Regions from separate parts of the Longicatena sp. 210702-DFI.1.196 genome, predicted to be linked through region 2. Evidence: a T-box and tRNA genes for the amino acid it is inferred to sense, from the RefSeq annotation. Region 2 holds a T-box; the other holds one or more tRNA genes.
The links. The T-box of region 2 lies ahead of metG (methionine--tRNA ligase). A T-box ahead of a tRNA ligase gene usually reads a tRNA of that ligase, here a tRNA-Met.
Positions count from the first base shown of each region.

Region 1 (7,342 bases), on a different contig from region 2:
GAATCACAATAGTATCTTTTGCTAAACGCGATAATAGCTGCCGCAAGGCAATACGCTCTTTAGGATCTAAGCCACTGCTTGGCTCATCCAATATCAATAGCTTAGGATGGTTTAACAGGCTCTGTGCAATACCGACACGCTGTAGCATACCACCAGATAATTGACGCAATTTCTTTTTGGACTGTTCTTTTAGACGTAATAACTCCAATAGCTCATCAATTTTCCGTTTTGCATAATCAGCTTCCAGACACTTTAATACGGCAATATATTGGAGAAATTCAATTACTGTGAAATTCATATAAAATCCTGCATTTTGCGGTAAATAGCCCAAATGAAGAATGTATTCTTCATAATTTTCCATAATATTTTTAGCATTAAAGGTAACTATACCTTCACTTGGTTTTAAAATACCACACAACATCCGCATAAGTGTTGTCTTCCCGCTTCCATTTGCTCCTAATAAAGCATGAATACCTTCTTGCAAAACAAGATTCACATCGGCAACCGCTGCCTTTTCTTTTGTATAAAATTTGCTGAGATGATGTGTCTTAAGCTCCATAATGAATCCTCCTTTGTAATTTTAAGCCATATCGATATGCGGCAATCAGAAATAATACGGTAGAGAACAATGACACAATAAGTGTTTGGATCCAACCTAACTGCAGTGCACTACTGTTAATCAAGATTGGATGAAAGAAATTGCTAAAGAACAAAAATAATATTATATAGCTGATGAAAGCTGTATAAAGTCGTTTGATTCTGTTTAAGAAAAACAACATACAACCATGTGCCAGGAATAAAGGTATTAAGGCTAATTGCATGATTTCTAACATGGAGATGTCCATACGTAGATAGCCAACTATTGAAAAGCTTAGAAAACTAATGAGGTGTATAATAAGAAACGTACACATATGCAAGATAAAGCGTTTACCTTCATGAATTGGAAGTGCCTGCATTAATTCTTCCATATCATTATTTTTAAATTCATATAATTGATAGAGAAAATAGGACCCTAGTAACAGATAATACAGCAACACGATTCCGATTTTCATTTGTTCTGAAAAAAGTAAAAAATATAGTAAACAGAGTAAAAAGAAGCCATATACTACACTTATACGTTTAATTTCTAATTTCGCAAATTGACGATAGGCTGTTTTTTTACTGACGAACCAATTTTCTTTGTGTTTCATTAGTGTTTGGCATTGCGCTATCGTTTTTTCCATTGCCTTTTCATCATATTGCCGCAATTCTTTCCAATGTATTCTCATAGCCATTCCTCCTTTTTCATATACGTTTTAAGTTTTTTTAAGCCCAAACGAACACGCGTTTTTACCGTAGATTCACTAATGTTTAGTAATGTTGCAATCTCTTTACTTTTTAATTGTTCAAAGTATTTTAACAATAATACATCTTTTTGTTCATCCGGCAATTTGTTAAGATAAAAAATCAATCGTTGTCGATCGTATGTATCTTCTGTTTTTTCATCAGCAATTTCCAAATCATCCGGCAATGCTATTTCTTTGTATTTCGCATACCAACTATTGCACTGATTGATGGCAATTCTTAGTAAATATTGTTTGGTTTTTCCTTGAAAGGTGTAGGAGTCAATATGTTGTGTGAAACGGATAAAGACTTCTTGTGTAATATCTGCTGCAATATCACGATGTTTGACACGTGCATAGACATAGGAATATATCTGTGGATAATATTGACGGATCAACGTATCGAGTGCATTCACATCGCCATGTCGTATGTGTTCTATGATTGTATGTTCTTTCATAGCAGCCTCCTCATATAGTTAACTGATAAATCAGAAAAAAAGTTTTCTTTTAATCGTTTTTTTTATGCGTGTCGTAGTAACGCCTATTTTGAAATACAATAAGGTGTGTACGATTATGGATGTGCGTTTGACTACCCTGTTAGGAACGAAGTGCACTTGACGAGATCAATTGAGCATAAAATTGCGTTCATCCTGTCATCCATACGGGTAAGCAAGGTCGCGGGAACGTTATGAAAATAGCCCCCGCCACGTCATACCCAAGTAACATGTTCATGATTGGAAAACCGGTAGGTTTATTTCTCCGCCATTGTACAGGCAGAGCAGCCCTCACGTGCATGTTGCATCCTTCCCCCGCCACTTTTTCGAATAGACGTTAATGAGGAATGTAAGCAACGGACATATCCGAATGTTCAATTCCACACAAAAAAAACCGCCTCATCTAGAGACGGCCAGTTATTCAAATGGTGGTCCCGGTCGGAATTGAACCAACGACACACGGATTTTCAGTCCGTTGCTCTACCGACTGAGCTACGGGACCATTTGGTTGCGGGGGAAGGATTTGAACCAACGACCTCCGGGTTATGAGCCCGACGAGCTACCAGGCTGCTCTACCCCGCGATGTTTAATGAGCGATTCGGTTTTCACATATTTGAATAACGTAATGGCGGAGGAACTGGGATTCGAACCCAGGCGCCAGTTTCCCGACCTACCGGTTTTCAAGACCGGACCCTTCAACCACTTGGGTATTCCTCCAAAATATAGTTTTATTTTGGTGGACCCTGTAGGACTCGAACCTACGACCGACCGGTTATGAGCCGGCTGCTCTAACCAACTGAGCTAAGGGTCCATTTAGCCAAATTGGTGGCGGGGGCGAGACTCGAACTCGCGACCTTCCGGGTATGAACCGGATGCTCTAGCCAACTAAGCTACCCAGCCAAATAATGGTCGGGATGACAGGATTTGAACCTGCGACCCCTTGATCCCAAATCAAGTGCACTACCAAGCTGTGCTACATCCCGATATAAATGGCGCGCCCAGTAGGAATCGAACCCGCAACCTTTTGATCCGTAGTCAAACGCTCTATCCAGTTGAGCTATGGGCGCATTTATGAAACCATTTTTTCTTTTGCACTTCATCAGTGCCCTAATATAATAACAAATAATTCCTACTTATGCAAGTGTTTTTTTCAATTTTTTAAAAACTTTTTTGAATCTTTTTACGGCTCTTTTAAAACCCTTTATTTAAAGCATTTTAACATCATCAGGAACAGCTACAAAGGCCGTTCCTGACTACTTTTTTTATCTTTCGTTGCTTTAATAACCTTCTGTCGAGAAAACTCTTCGCGCTCTTTTTCCTCTAACGCATCACTAATGAATTTAATATTTCCTTCAAAATCCGGTATCACGATATTCTTCAACGCATTTGCTCGCTTTTGCGCCTTGCGAATAGCATTTGCCAAGCGATAAACACTATTCTCAACCTCCGCCAAAACAACGGTCAGCTCCTTCACACGATAAAAGCAGCGATACGCATAATCCAATTTAGAATTCGCATGTTCTAAACCATAACTCAAAGTATAATCCGGCTTATCATAAGAAATCTTAGGAATTTCAACACCCATGACACTGCGATAACTCACATGTATACCATTATCGATAGGAACTGCTTCAACCAGATCACTGATAACACCCAACGTCATATTCGCTTGCTGTAAAGCCGCATATGCACGTTGATAAGTCTCAGTTATTTCATCACGTAACATTTTGACATCATCCAGTAAACCCATCATTTCACGCGTTAAAATATTCCGTTTACGATCCATAAGCTCATATCCCATATGAGCCAGCGCATTCGACTTTTTCGTCGCAATCAGATTTCCCTTCGTAGGAAATACCTGTTTATTTGCCATGACTACTCACCCTCATTCGCCAGTTCACGGATAATTGGTTCCTCTTTGATGTTGAAACGTTTCACAGCACGTTTGTGATCATAAAACTTCTCCAACACCTCGTTATCTACACGATCTAGTTCCGCTTTAGGTAAGACAGAAATCAGATCCCAACCTAAATCCAAGGTTGTTTCAATACTTCGATTATCCTCAAAACCTTGATTCAAGAAATACTGTTCAAATAGATTTCCAAATACCATATACTGTTTATCTGCATCACTTAACTCATCCTCACCGATAACGGATGCCAGACTACGCGCATCCTGTACCTTGGCATATGCTGCAAACAACTGATTTGATACATCAGAATGATCTTTACGCGTATAACCCTCACCTATGCCATCCTTCATCAAACGGCTTAAAGACGGTAAGACACCTACTGGTGGATATACTCCCATTTGATTCAGATTACGATCTAACACGATTTGCCCTTCTGTAATATAACCAGTCAAATCGGGAATTGGATGCGTAATATCATCATTGGGCATCGTCAGAATAGGAATCTGTGTCACAGAACCTTTTGCATCCTTAATGATTCCTGCTCTTTCATATAAGGAAGCCAAGTCAGAATACAGATAACCCGGATAACCTTTCCGTCCTGGGATTTCACCCTTACTGCTAGAGAACTCACGCAGTGCCTCACAATACGATGTGATATCCGTTAAGATAACCAATACCTGCATGTCATGCTCATACGCCAAATACTCTGCGGCAGTTAACGCGCAACGTGGTGTTAACGTACGTTCTATGATTGGGTCGTTTGCTAGATTGACAAACATGACAACCTTTTCCATGACACCAGCCTCTTCAAACGAACGCTTAAAGTAATCTGCCACATCATTTTTTACCCCCATGGCCGCAAACACGATACAGAAATTTTTACCATCTCCATCTGATATCTTTGCTTGTTTTACAAGTTGTACTGCCAATTCGTTATGTGGCATACCGGAGCCGGAGAAGATTGGCAGTTTTTGCCCACGAATCAAGGTCATCAAGGCATCAATACTGCTGATACCGGTATTTATATAATTTCGCGGATATACTCGAGATACTGGATTCAATGGCTGTCCATTGATATCCATACTCTTTTCCGCATAAATTTCACCCAAGCCATCAATTGGCTGTCCACTACCATTGAACGTTCGGCCAAGTATTTCTTTTGATAAGGCTAGTTCCATTGGCCGCCCTGTGAATTTCGTTCGTGTATTTTTTAGTGATAAACCATTTGTACCTTCAAATACCTGAATTGCTGCCTTGTCGCCCTCAAGCTGAACGACCTTACCTAAACGCGTTGTTCCATCACTGCACTTGATTTCTACCATTTCCTCATAGCTGGCATCTAACACATGATCCAGAAAAATCAGAGGTCCATTGACTTCATGCAATCCTACATATTGTAGACTCATTGTACATTTACCTCCTTCACGCTATGGTGCTGATGGCAGAATCAATCATCGTCGGATACTCATCCAACAATGCTATATTGTCATTCGGCACATCATATTTCATCTTTGTAACTTTATCAAATAAACCAAGCTGCATTACCAGACGCAGTGGTTTACCGGTCGTAATTACCTCTTTACAACGACGATATAAATACAAGATTGTATCCATCATCTTTAACTGTTTTTCTAAAGGCACATACGTATCATCTTGATGAAAGGCATTCTGTTGTAGATAGCCAACTCGAATAACCTTACAGATTTCAATTACCAGTTTTTGATCTTCTGGTAAAACATCGCTACCAATCAGCTTAACGATTTCCATTAATTTTGTTTCCTCTGCTAATAACGACATGATTTCCTGACGGTCACGTAAGAAACGCGGATCAACATTTTTATTGTACCAGCGTGACAAATCTGTTACATATTCAGAATAGCTTTCATTCCAGTTAATAGCAAAATAGTGACGCGCATATGCTAAAGATTTATCCAAAGCCCAGAAACAACGAACAAATCGCTTGGTATTCTGGGTTACCGGTTCACTAAAGTCATTACCCTGAGGAGATACTGCCCCAATGATAGACACACTACCGGTCGCATCATTCAAAGTTTCCATATAGCCCGCACGTTCATAGAACTGCGAAATACGAGATGGCAGATAAGCTGGGAAACCTTCTTCAGCCGGCATTTCTTCCAAACGTCCACTGATTTCACGCAATGCCTCTGCCCATCGTGAAGTAGAGTCGGCCATAATAGCAACATGATATCCCATATCACGATAATATTCTGCCAAAGTCAAACCCGTATAAATGCTAGCTTCACGTGCAGCGACTGGCATATTAGACGTATTGGCAATCAAGACGGTACGATCGGTCAGCGGACGATTAGATTTTGGATCAATCAGTTCCGAGAATTCCTCTAAAACCTGCGTCATCTCATTACCACGTTCTCCACAGCCGACATACACAATGATATCCGCATCACACCATTTTGCCAATTGATGCTGTGTCATCGTTTTTCCGGTACCGAAACCGCCTGGAATTGCGGCTGTTCCTCCTTTGGCGATTGGAAATAGGGTATCAAAAATACGTTGACCGGTAATCAACGGTACGCTGATTGGCAAACGTCGTTTCACTGGACGTGCCGTTTTGATAGGCCATTTCTGACATAAGGTCAGCTCATGTACCTCTCCTTGTGCATCTGCCACTTTGGCAATACATGTCAAAATGTTATATTGACCATTCGAAACTGTTTCAATAACCTCACCTTCCAGTGTTGGCGGAATCATACAGCGATGTTCGATCAATGGCGTTTCTGGCACCGTCGCAAAAATCTGTCCGCCTATGACATGATCACCGACCTTTACCTTCATGGTAACATCCCACAAAACTTCTTCATCTAAGCTAGCCACATCACTTCCGGTTGCGATAAAGGCACCCGATTGTTTGGCAATTTCCTTTAATGGACGTTCAATTCCATCAAAGATATTTCTTAAAATTCCCGGTCCCAGTGTTACTGAAATCGGACTTCCGGTAGGTTCTACCGGCTCTCCTGGTTTCAATCCAGTCGTTGATTCATATACCTGAATGACCGTAGCCTCACGGCTGATGGATATTACTTCTCCCATCAGACGCTGATGACCGACGAACACCTTCTCCATCATAGAGAAATCGGTTGAATCTTTCACCTTTACAACTGGCCCGTTGATGGAATAGATTACATTTTCACTCACATTATCACCTCGATCATGCGAAATTTACATTCACATGTTATTTTATAAATAATCCTGAATTTGTATAGAACCAGCTGCGTTGTTCCTCAATTGCCGTATCAAATGTTTCATCAATGACAATGCCGCTATCTTCACAAGCAAGCAAGAATCCACCAATGCTGATACTGGCATCCACTTCACCGACACACCCATGACCATATCGTTCACATAACATTTTCAGATAACGTTCATCTTTTTTCGCCATATGCAAAACCGCATGCTCCTGTGCATGTTCTGCCAGTTTATCAAGCTTATCCAACAGCATTGTTTTATATGCTTCACTTTCACAATAAGCAAGCATACGTTGTTTTACCTCATCAAAAACAGCCTCATTCAGCTCTTTACGCTTTGCCATCAGCTTACGGTTAGTATCTTCATGCAAACGGCTTAAAGCAATGGCA
Region 1 is NZ_JAJCPX010000015.1:46,461-53,802, forward strand. Features, by position in the region: gene LI241_RS08085 (ATP-binding cassette domain-containing protein) at 1-559, opposite strand, end outside; gene LI241_RS08090 (hypothetical protein) at 549-1,268, opposite strand; gene LI241_RS08095 (RNA polymerase sigma factor) at 1,265-1,780, opposite strand; tRNA gene LI241_RS08100 (tRNA-Phe) at 2,243-2,318, opposite strand; tRNA gene LI241_RS08105 (tRNA-Met) at 2,322-2,398, opposite strand; tRNA gene LI241_RS08110 (tRNA-Ser) at 2,443-2,533, opposite strand; tRNA gene LI241_RS08115 (tRNA-Ile) at 2,551-2,627, opposite strand; tRNA gene LI241_RS08120 (tRNA-Met) at 2,640-2,716, opposite strand; tRNA gene LI241_RS08125 (tRNA-Pro) at 2,723-2,799, opposite strand; tRNA gene LI241_RS08130 (tRNA-Arg) at 2,807-2,883, opposite strand; gene LI241_RS08135 (V-type ATP synthase subunit D) at 3,051-3,689, opposite strand; gene LI241_RS08140 (V-type ATP synthase subunit B) at 3,692-5,134, opposite strand; gene LI241_RS08145 (V-type ATP synthase subunit A) at 5,151-6,902, opposite strand; gene LI241_RS08150 (V-type ATP synthase subunit E) at 6,940-7,342, opposite strand, start outside.
Region 1: it encodes a tRNA-Met, which carries the amino acid that the T-box ahead of metG (methionine--tRNA ligase) is inferred to sense. The anticodon was not compared.

Region 2 (7,342 bases):
ACAGTATGCACATGCGAGAATATGCTCTATTTTACGTCAGGCACCTGATTTTAAGGAAGCAACAAACTATGATTTGCTGACGCATGAAAAAGAAATTTCATTGATGAAATATATCAATGAATTCACAAATGTCGTAAGTGATGCCGCTAAAACAAGAGCGCCACATAAAGTATGTAACTATATACAGAAACTGGCCCAGCATTTCCATAGTTTCTATAATGCATGTAAAGTTATTGACCCTGAGCATGAAGCGTTGTCCGCACAACGTCTGGCTCTTTTAAAAGCTACACGAATCACATTAAAAAATGCACTGTTTCTGATTGGTGTTGATGCCATTGAAAAAATGTAGGAGGAAAAGCGTTTACTATGAAAAAAGCAATGATTGATATAGCCTTCGATCTCATGAAAACTAAGAAAAAGGCTGTTACATTTTTAAAAATATGGGAGGAAGTCTGCCAGATTGCCGGTTTTACAAAACAACAAGAAGAGGATAATATCGCACAGTTCTACAGTGATTTGTCTCTTGACGATCGTTTTGTATGCGTAGGTGAAAACCGCTGGGATCTGCGTGAGCGTCACACATATCATGAAGTTGTTGTAGATACAGAAGAAATTCTGATTGACGAAGAAAGTGATGAAGAATTTGAACATGAAGCTGTGGCTGAGAAAACAGCGGATGAAGAATACTAAGCATGGGGTACCATGCTTTCTTTTGATATTATAGGCATTTTCAAAATTATATGGCAGAAAAGCTTTTCAAAAAGATAAAAATGAAGTAGAATAAGAGTGTAAAATTGACAAGGAGGAATTTAAAATGGCATTAGTTTCTGCAACAGAAATGCTTAACAAAGCACATGAAGGTCATTATGCTGTTGGTGCATTTAACATCAACAACATGGAATGGACGAAAGCAATCTTATTGGCAGCTGAGGAAGCAAAATCCCCAGTTATGTTAGGAGTATCTGAAGGTGCTGCTAAATACATGTGCGGATTTAAAACCGTAGTCGCTATGGTAAAAGAAATCCACGACAATTTGGGAATTACAGTTCCAGTTGCTCTGCACTTGGATCATGGTTCTTACGATGGTGCGAAAGCATGTATCGAAGCTGGTTTCACTTCAGTAATGTTTGATGGTTCTCATTATGCATTTGAAGAAAACTTAGAAAAATCAAAAGAAATGATCGAACTGGCTCATTCAAAAGGTTTATCTATTGAATGTGAAGTTGGTGGCATCGGTGGTGAAGAAGACGGTGTTACTTCCATGGGTGAATTAGCTGATCCTCAGGAATGTAAGACAATTGCTGAATTAGGCGTTGATTTCTTGGCTGCTGGTATCGGTAATATCCATGGTAAATATCCTGCAAATTGGGCTGGATTGAACTTTGAACGTCTGGGCGAAATCCAGAATGTTACAAATGGTAAGCCATTAGTATTACACGGTGGTTCAGGTATCCCTGCAGATCAGATCGCAAAAGCTATCTCTTTAGGTGTATCTAAGATTAACGTTAACACAGAATTACAGTTGGTTTTCGCAGCTGCAACTCGTGAATACATCGAAGCTGGTAAAGACACAGAAGGTAAAGGTTATGACCCTCGTAAATTGTTAAAACCAGGTGCTGATGCAATCAAAGCAAAAGTTATTGCTATGATGGAAGAATTTGGTTCTGCTGGTAAAGCTGAATAATATACAAATCAGAAAATGAAAAACACATCCTTTAAAGTGATGTGTTTTTATATGGTTGATTATGCAGATGGTAGATACTGTATAAGGGAAGATAACATAATAAGGCACCGCCAAAATTCAGAATGAAATCATCAATATCCATCGTACCGGTTAAGGTGAAAAACTGTGTTACTTCAACTGCGATTATGATACATGCTATACAGGGAAGATAACATCTAGCTTTCTTCATACATGGAAATAACTTTGGTAAAAAGAAGGAAAAAGGCATAAATGCAATGAAATTACCAAATAAATTGATAATAGCGATTTGATTGGAAATGGCTGGTATATCGAAAATAATCATCATCTGCTTAATGGTTTTAAAGGGCATAAGATTGGTTCCGTTTTCCCACTGTATCTGCAAGGCCGTTCCATAATTTCCATCCAACAGATTTACTTTATCGCGCGCAAAATCAGCTGAAAAAAATAACAAATAAGCCAATTGGAAGACATATACTAGAAACAGCAACATCCATATCTGATGTTGTGCATCATGGAGAATATCCTCGTTTTCATGAGTGTGGTAAAATATCCATGGGAGGATTCCCAACACGATGATAGAGCCAGTAATCATCAATATGGCATCGTTGGAAAAAGGTGTTTTAAACAAGAGCAGATATAAGGTATGAATCAGTCCGGCCGGTAAGATGCCGAACAGTAGAAAATCTATTATTTTTTGATGCTTTTGTACCATAAGAGTCCGCTCCTTTCATAGGACTTTATCATATAAGATTTTATGCGATGTTGCAAGATAAGAAACCTTAAACTTTTCTTAAAGCATATACAAATCATGAATCTGTAGTATAATATGCATGTGAGGTTTAAGATAATGAAATTATATACTTGTGAACAATGCCATGCCCCAATAAAACTAAGTATCCTAAAGGGGAATGTGCATATCGTCTGCCCATCTTGCCATCAGAAGTATCAATTGAATACGATGAGTGTTAAAAAATATATGCTCATACCATTCGTATCTGTGGCAATTGCTGTTAGTAGCAGTTTACAGCTCTTACAGGGGAAAACGATTGATGTTAAGTTTATTTATATATTAGGTGTTTCTTTCGTGAGTGCTGCACTCATGGAATGGCTATGTGTAAAAGCAGGTATCCTGCGTTATGAAAAAAGTGAAGAAATTGGGTGAAACTATGCAGAAAGTAAAGAAAAAAATAGGAACCTCAGTTCAGAAATATCGTTATATTGAAAAGAAAGATTTCGGTGACAGACTTCTTTCTTTTATGTTAGATGTGAGTGTAGCTTTATCTCCCATGATGTTATGGAATATTGTCATGCTTGCCGTCTTAGGAAGCTTAATGAGCTTTTCTGGTGTGAAAGTTGTGAATGTGATTGTCGGTGTCATGATGATCGGGTCCATTTTCTTTTTAAATACTATCATTTGTCGTAAAACAGGTGGACAGAGTCTGGGAATGTATTTATATGATTTTCAGCTTATCAGCATCAGTGGAAAGAAAGCGAATATTCGTCAGATGTATATGCGAGATCTTATTGGTTTTGCAATACCATTTGTAGTGTTGATGCTATTCACTAGTATTTTTGGTGTTATGGCATATTGGCTGTTAAATGGCATCGTGGTACTAGCGGACAAAAAACATCGCTCCTTAATTGATTTTCTGACACGTACCTGTGTGGTTAAAATCGTAGGTTCTACTTTTATAGCAGAGTCAGTAAAAGAAACGGTAAAACAACCATCGATTAGTGAAGCAGCTGCTCAGAAAACCGTTTCTATAAATAGCGTTGATTTGCATATTCATTCCAATTTCAGTATTGGTGCTGACTATAATATCGAAGAAATTTTTCAGAGCGCAAAACGTCAAGGACTTAAAACCATTTCGATCACAGATCTAAATACAACAAAATCAAATGCCATCGCTTTACGAATGAGTGAATTGTATGGAATACGTTATGTGAATGGTGTGGAAATTTTAGCCGATCTGCATGGGCATACAGTACATGTGCTTGGTTATTTTGTAGATTATCAAAATGAATTGTATAGAACGATTGAAAATGATGCTTTATTGGCGGAAAAACGTGCTAGTATACAGCGTGTGCGTCTATTTGAACAATATCTTGGAAAGCAAATCCATGTAGATGATTTGTTGGAAAATAACCGTTTTCAACAGATATCCGGTGAAATGATTGCACGTCATGTTTTAAATCATCCGCGTTTTCAAGACTGTGAGATAATAAAACCCTATTTATTAGGGAAAATGAAAAATCCTTATCACCAGTTAGCAACTGATTATTTTGCGCAAGGGAAACCATGTCATGTAAACGCAAAACATCCATCTTTACAGGACGTCTTAGATGTAATTTCCTTAAGTAATGGTATTGCCATCCTGGCAAATCCATATCCTTTATTTGAAAAAGATGAAAATCTCCTGATACTTGCATTACAGATGGGGATAGAAGGTTTGGAAGTATTCCGTCCAGATTATAAACGCAAAGAAATGGCAACGTTAATGCAATTGGCGAAAGATCGAAAATTGCTGATTACTTGTGGAAGTGATTTTTATAAAGAAGGTACGGGCAGAACAATTGGAGAGTGTCATTGTCCAAAAGAAGCAGAGCCACTCATCGATATGTTGCTTTACGCGAAAGAGTAAGAAGAGAGTAATCTCTTCTTTTTCATAAGATTTGTTTAGATGAGGCGATAGAAAGGAAAATCGAGGACTTTACATCTCATTATCAAAAAAGGAAGCTTTCAATATTCTTGTAAGGAGCAGTGCCATCTACATAAGCACACAGGTAAGGCTTTTATATCTTCATCTTTTTTCGTGATTTCGTTTTGAAAACCTTGCCAATGGGCAGAATATTCTATATAATGATAACTGATAGAAAGGTAAAGACAGGAAGAGTATTTTTATGAAAGCCTTACAGAGAGTGAATGGCTGGTGAAAATTCACAGGTGAAATAAAAAGAAGATGGCCCTGGAACCGTTTTTCTGAATAGTCAGGAAAAAACGTAGCATCGGCGTTAACGATGTTAAGGTGTACAGCAAGTACATAAATAAAGGTGGTACCACGAACTTTCGTCCTTTGGCGGAAGTTTTTCTTTTATAAGGAGGCGTATGTTATGTGTAAAGAATGTAAAAAAGGTAAATATTATATCACAACTGCAATTACGTATACATCCGGCAGACCACACATTGGGAATACATATGAAATTGTATTAACCGATGCCATTGCCAGATATAAACGTCAGCAAGGCTATGATGTGTTCTTCCAAACCGGAACGGATGAACATGGACAAAAGATTGAAGAAAAGGCAAAAGAAGCCGGTGTAACACCAAAGGAATTCGTAGATAAAGTTGCCGATATCGTACGTAAGAATTTTGATATGATGAATACTTCTTATGATTATTTTGTACGTACAACGGATGAAGGACATGAACGTCAAGTACAGAAAATCTTCAAAAAACTGTATGAACAAGGCGATATCTATAAAGGAAAATATGAAGGCATGTATTGTACTCCATGTGAATCTTTCTGGACCGAGAGTCAATTGATTGATGGAAAATGTCCGGATTGTGGCAGACCTGTACAAAAGGCAACAGAAGAAGCTTACTTCTTCAATTTGCAAAAATATGCACCTAAGCTAATCAAGCATATTGAGGAACATCCGGAATTCATTCAGCCAGAATCTCGTAAGAATGAAATGATCAATAACTTCTTAAAACCGGGATTACAGGATCTATGTGTTTCCCGTACATCTTTTAAATGGGGTATACCGGTAGACTTTGATCCAGATCATGTTGTGTATGTTTGGATTGATGCATTGAGTAACTATATCACTTCTCTGGGCTATGATGCTGATGGTAATCATGGCGAAAACTATAAGAAATATTGGCCGGCAGATGTGCATATCATAGGTAAGGATATTCTTCGTTTCCATACGATATATTGGCCAATCATGCTGATGGCCTTAGGGGAACCACTGCCAAAACAGGTGTTCGGTCATCCTTGGCTGTTGGTTGGCGATGGCAAGATGTCAAAATCAAAAGGCAATGCCATTTATGCGGATGAATTGGTCCACTATTTTGGTGTGGATGCGGTACGTTATTTCGTATTGCATGAGATGCCATTTGCACAGGATGGAACTATTACCTGGGATTTGATGGTAGAACGAATAAATTCTGATTTAGCAAATGTCTTGGGAAATCTGGTAAACCGTACGATTTCTATGCAGAATAAATATTTTAATGGTGTGATTTCTAATCCATTAGAACGCGAGGATATTGATAAGGAACTAATGGACTTAGCGTTGGATACACCAAAACGAGTAGCTAAGAAAATGGAAACATTGCATGTCGGTGATGCCATTGAAGAAATCTTTACTTTATTAAAGCGTTGCAATAAATATATTGATGAAACAACACCTTGGGTATTAGGTAAAGATGAAAGTAAGAAAGATCGCTTGGCAACTGTATTGTACAACCTATTGGAAAGCATTCGTATTGCCGCTGTCTTACTAAGCAGCTTTATGCCGGAAACTGCTGAAAAAATTCTGGATGAATTAAGTACATCAGAGCGTTCAGCTGAAAGTCTGGAAGAATTCGGTAATTTGGAATGTGGACATACAGTAGATGCGAAACCAGAAATTCTGTTTGCCCGTATCGATGTCAAAGAATTTATGGAAACCTTAGAAAAGGATAAAGCAAAAGAAGCAAAGGAAGCTGCTAAAGCAAGCAAAAAAGCAGAAAAGAAAGAAGCAATTGAACCTTCTGAAATCACTATTGATGATTTCACAAAGATTGAATTAAAGGTAGGTACGATTATTGCGGCCGAAAAACATCCGAAAGCGGATCGTTTGCTTGTTGAACAAATCGATTTGGGAACAGAAACACGTCAGATCGTCAGTGGTATCGCAAAAACATTTGAACCAAAAGATGTCATTGGTAAAAAAGTCGTTGTCGTCAGCAATCTGAAACCGGTGAAATTGCGTGGAGTAGAGAGTCAGGGTATGATTCTTTGCGCAAGCAATGATAAGGATTTAGATATTGTGACAATTTTAAAAGATTTGCCAAATGGAACGAAGGTGAGCTAATTGGATAGCAAGTATGTGATGTTGTCAATGGGAACGGATATCTTATTGATTTTTATCTCCATCTATTTTATTTATCATGGAGTACACACGGATCAAATCGTTTTTTCCGTTATAGCGGCTGTTTTATTGATTATCGCAGTGATTCGTCTGATTATCTTTGCAATTGCTTTTATGAAGCATGGAGATGAATAAGGCTATATGGATGTGAAACAAAAAACCGCATTGTATAGCGCTGCAGTTGTTTTGATGATAGCCGGTGGTGGCTTTCTCTTAAAAGGGCTGTCCTCTAGTAACATCGCATTTCTTTTGATTGGTAGTATTTTATTGGCTATGGGAATTGCCAGATATCTCATGGTGAAAAAACTTATGAAGGAGCATGAAGATTGATCGTCTTTGTGCTTCTTTTTTTATTATTTTTAATTGTTATGGAAAATCTTATTGTGATGTAGAAGGAACAATTATTTCTTACGATAATTTCAATATCTTAGTTTCGCCGTCAAAAAAAATTGATAATTTGTGAATTAGCTAAGTTCCGTTATCACTTTTCATCATCTG
Region 2 is NZ_JAJCPX010000048.1:6,109-13,450, forward strand. Features, by position in the region: gene argS (arginine--tRNA ligase) at 1-349, shown strand, start outside; gene rpoE (DNA-directed RNA polymerase subunit delta) at 367-690, shown strand; gene fba (class II fructose-1,6-bisphosphate aldolase) at 815-1,684, shown strand; gene LI241_RS14220 (VanZ family protein) at 1,716-2,417, opposite strand; gene LI241_RS14225 (hypothetical protein) at 2,553-2,867, shown strand; gene LI241_RS14230 (RDD family protein) at 2,842-4,347, shown strand; T-box leader at 4,578-4,783, shown strand; gene metG (methionine--tRNA ligase) at 4,817-6,787, shown strand; gene LI241_RS14240 (hypothetical protein) at 6,788-6,979, shown strand; gene LI241_RS14245 (hypothetical protein) at 6,986-7,174, shown strand.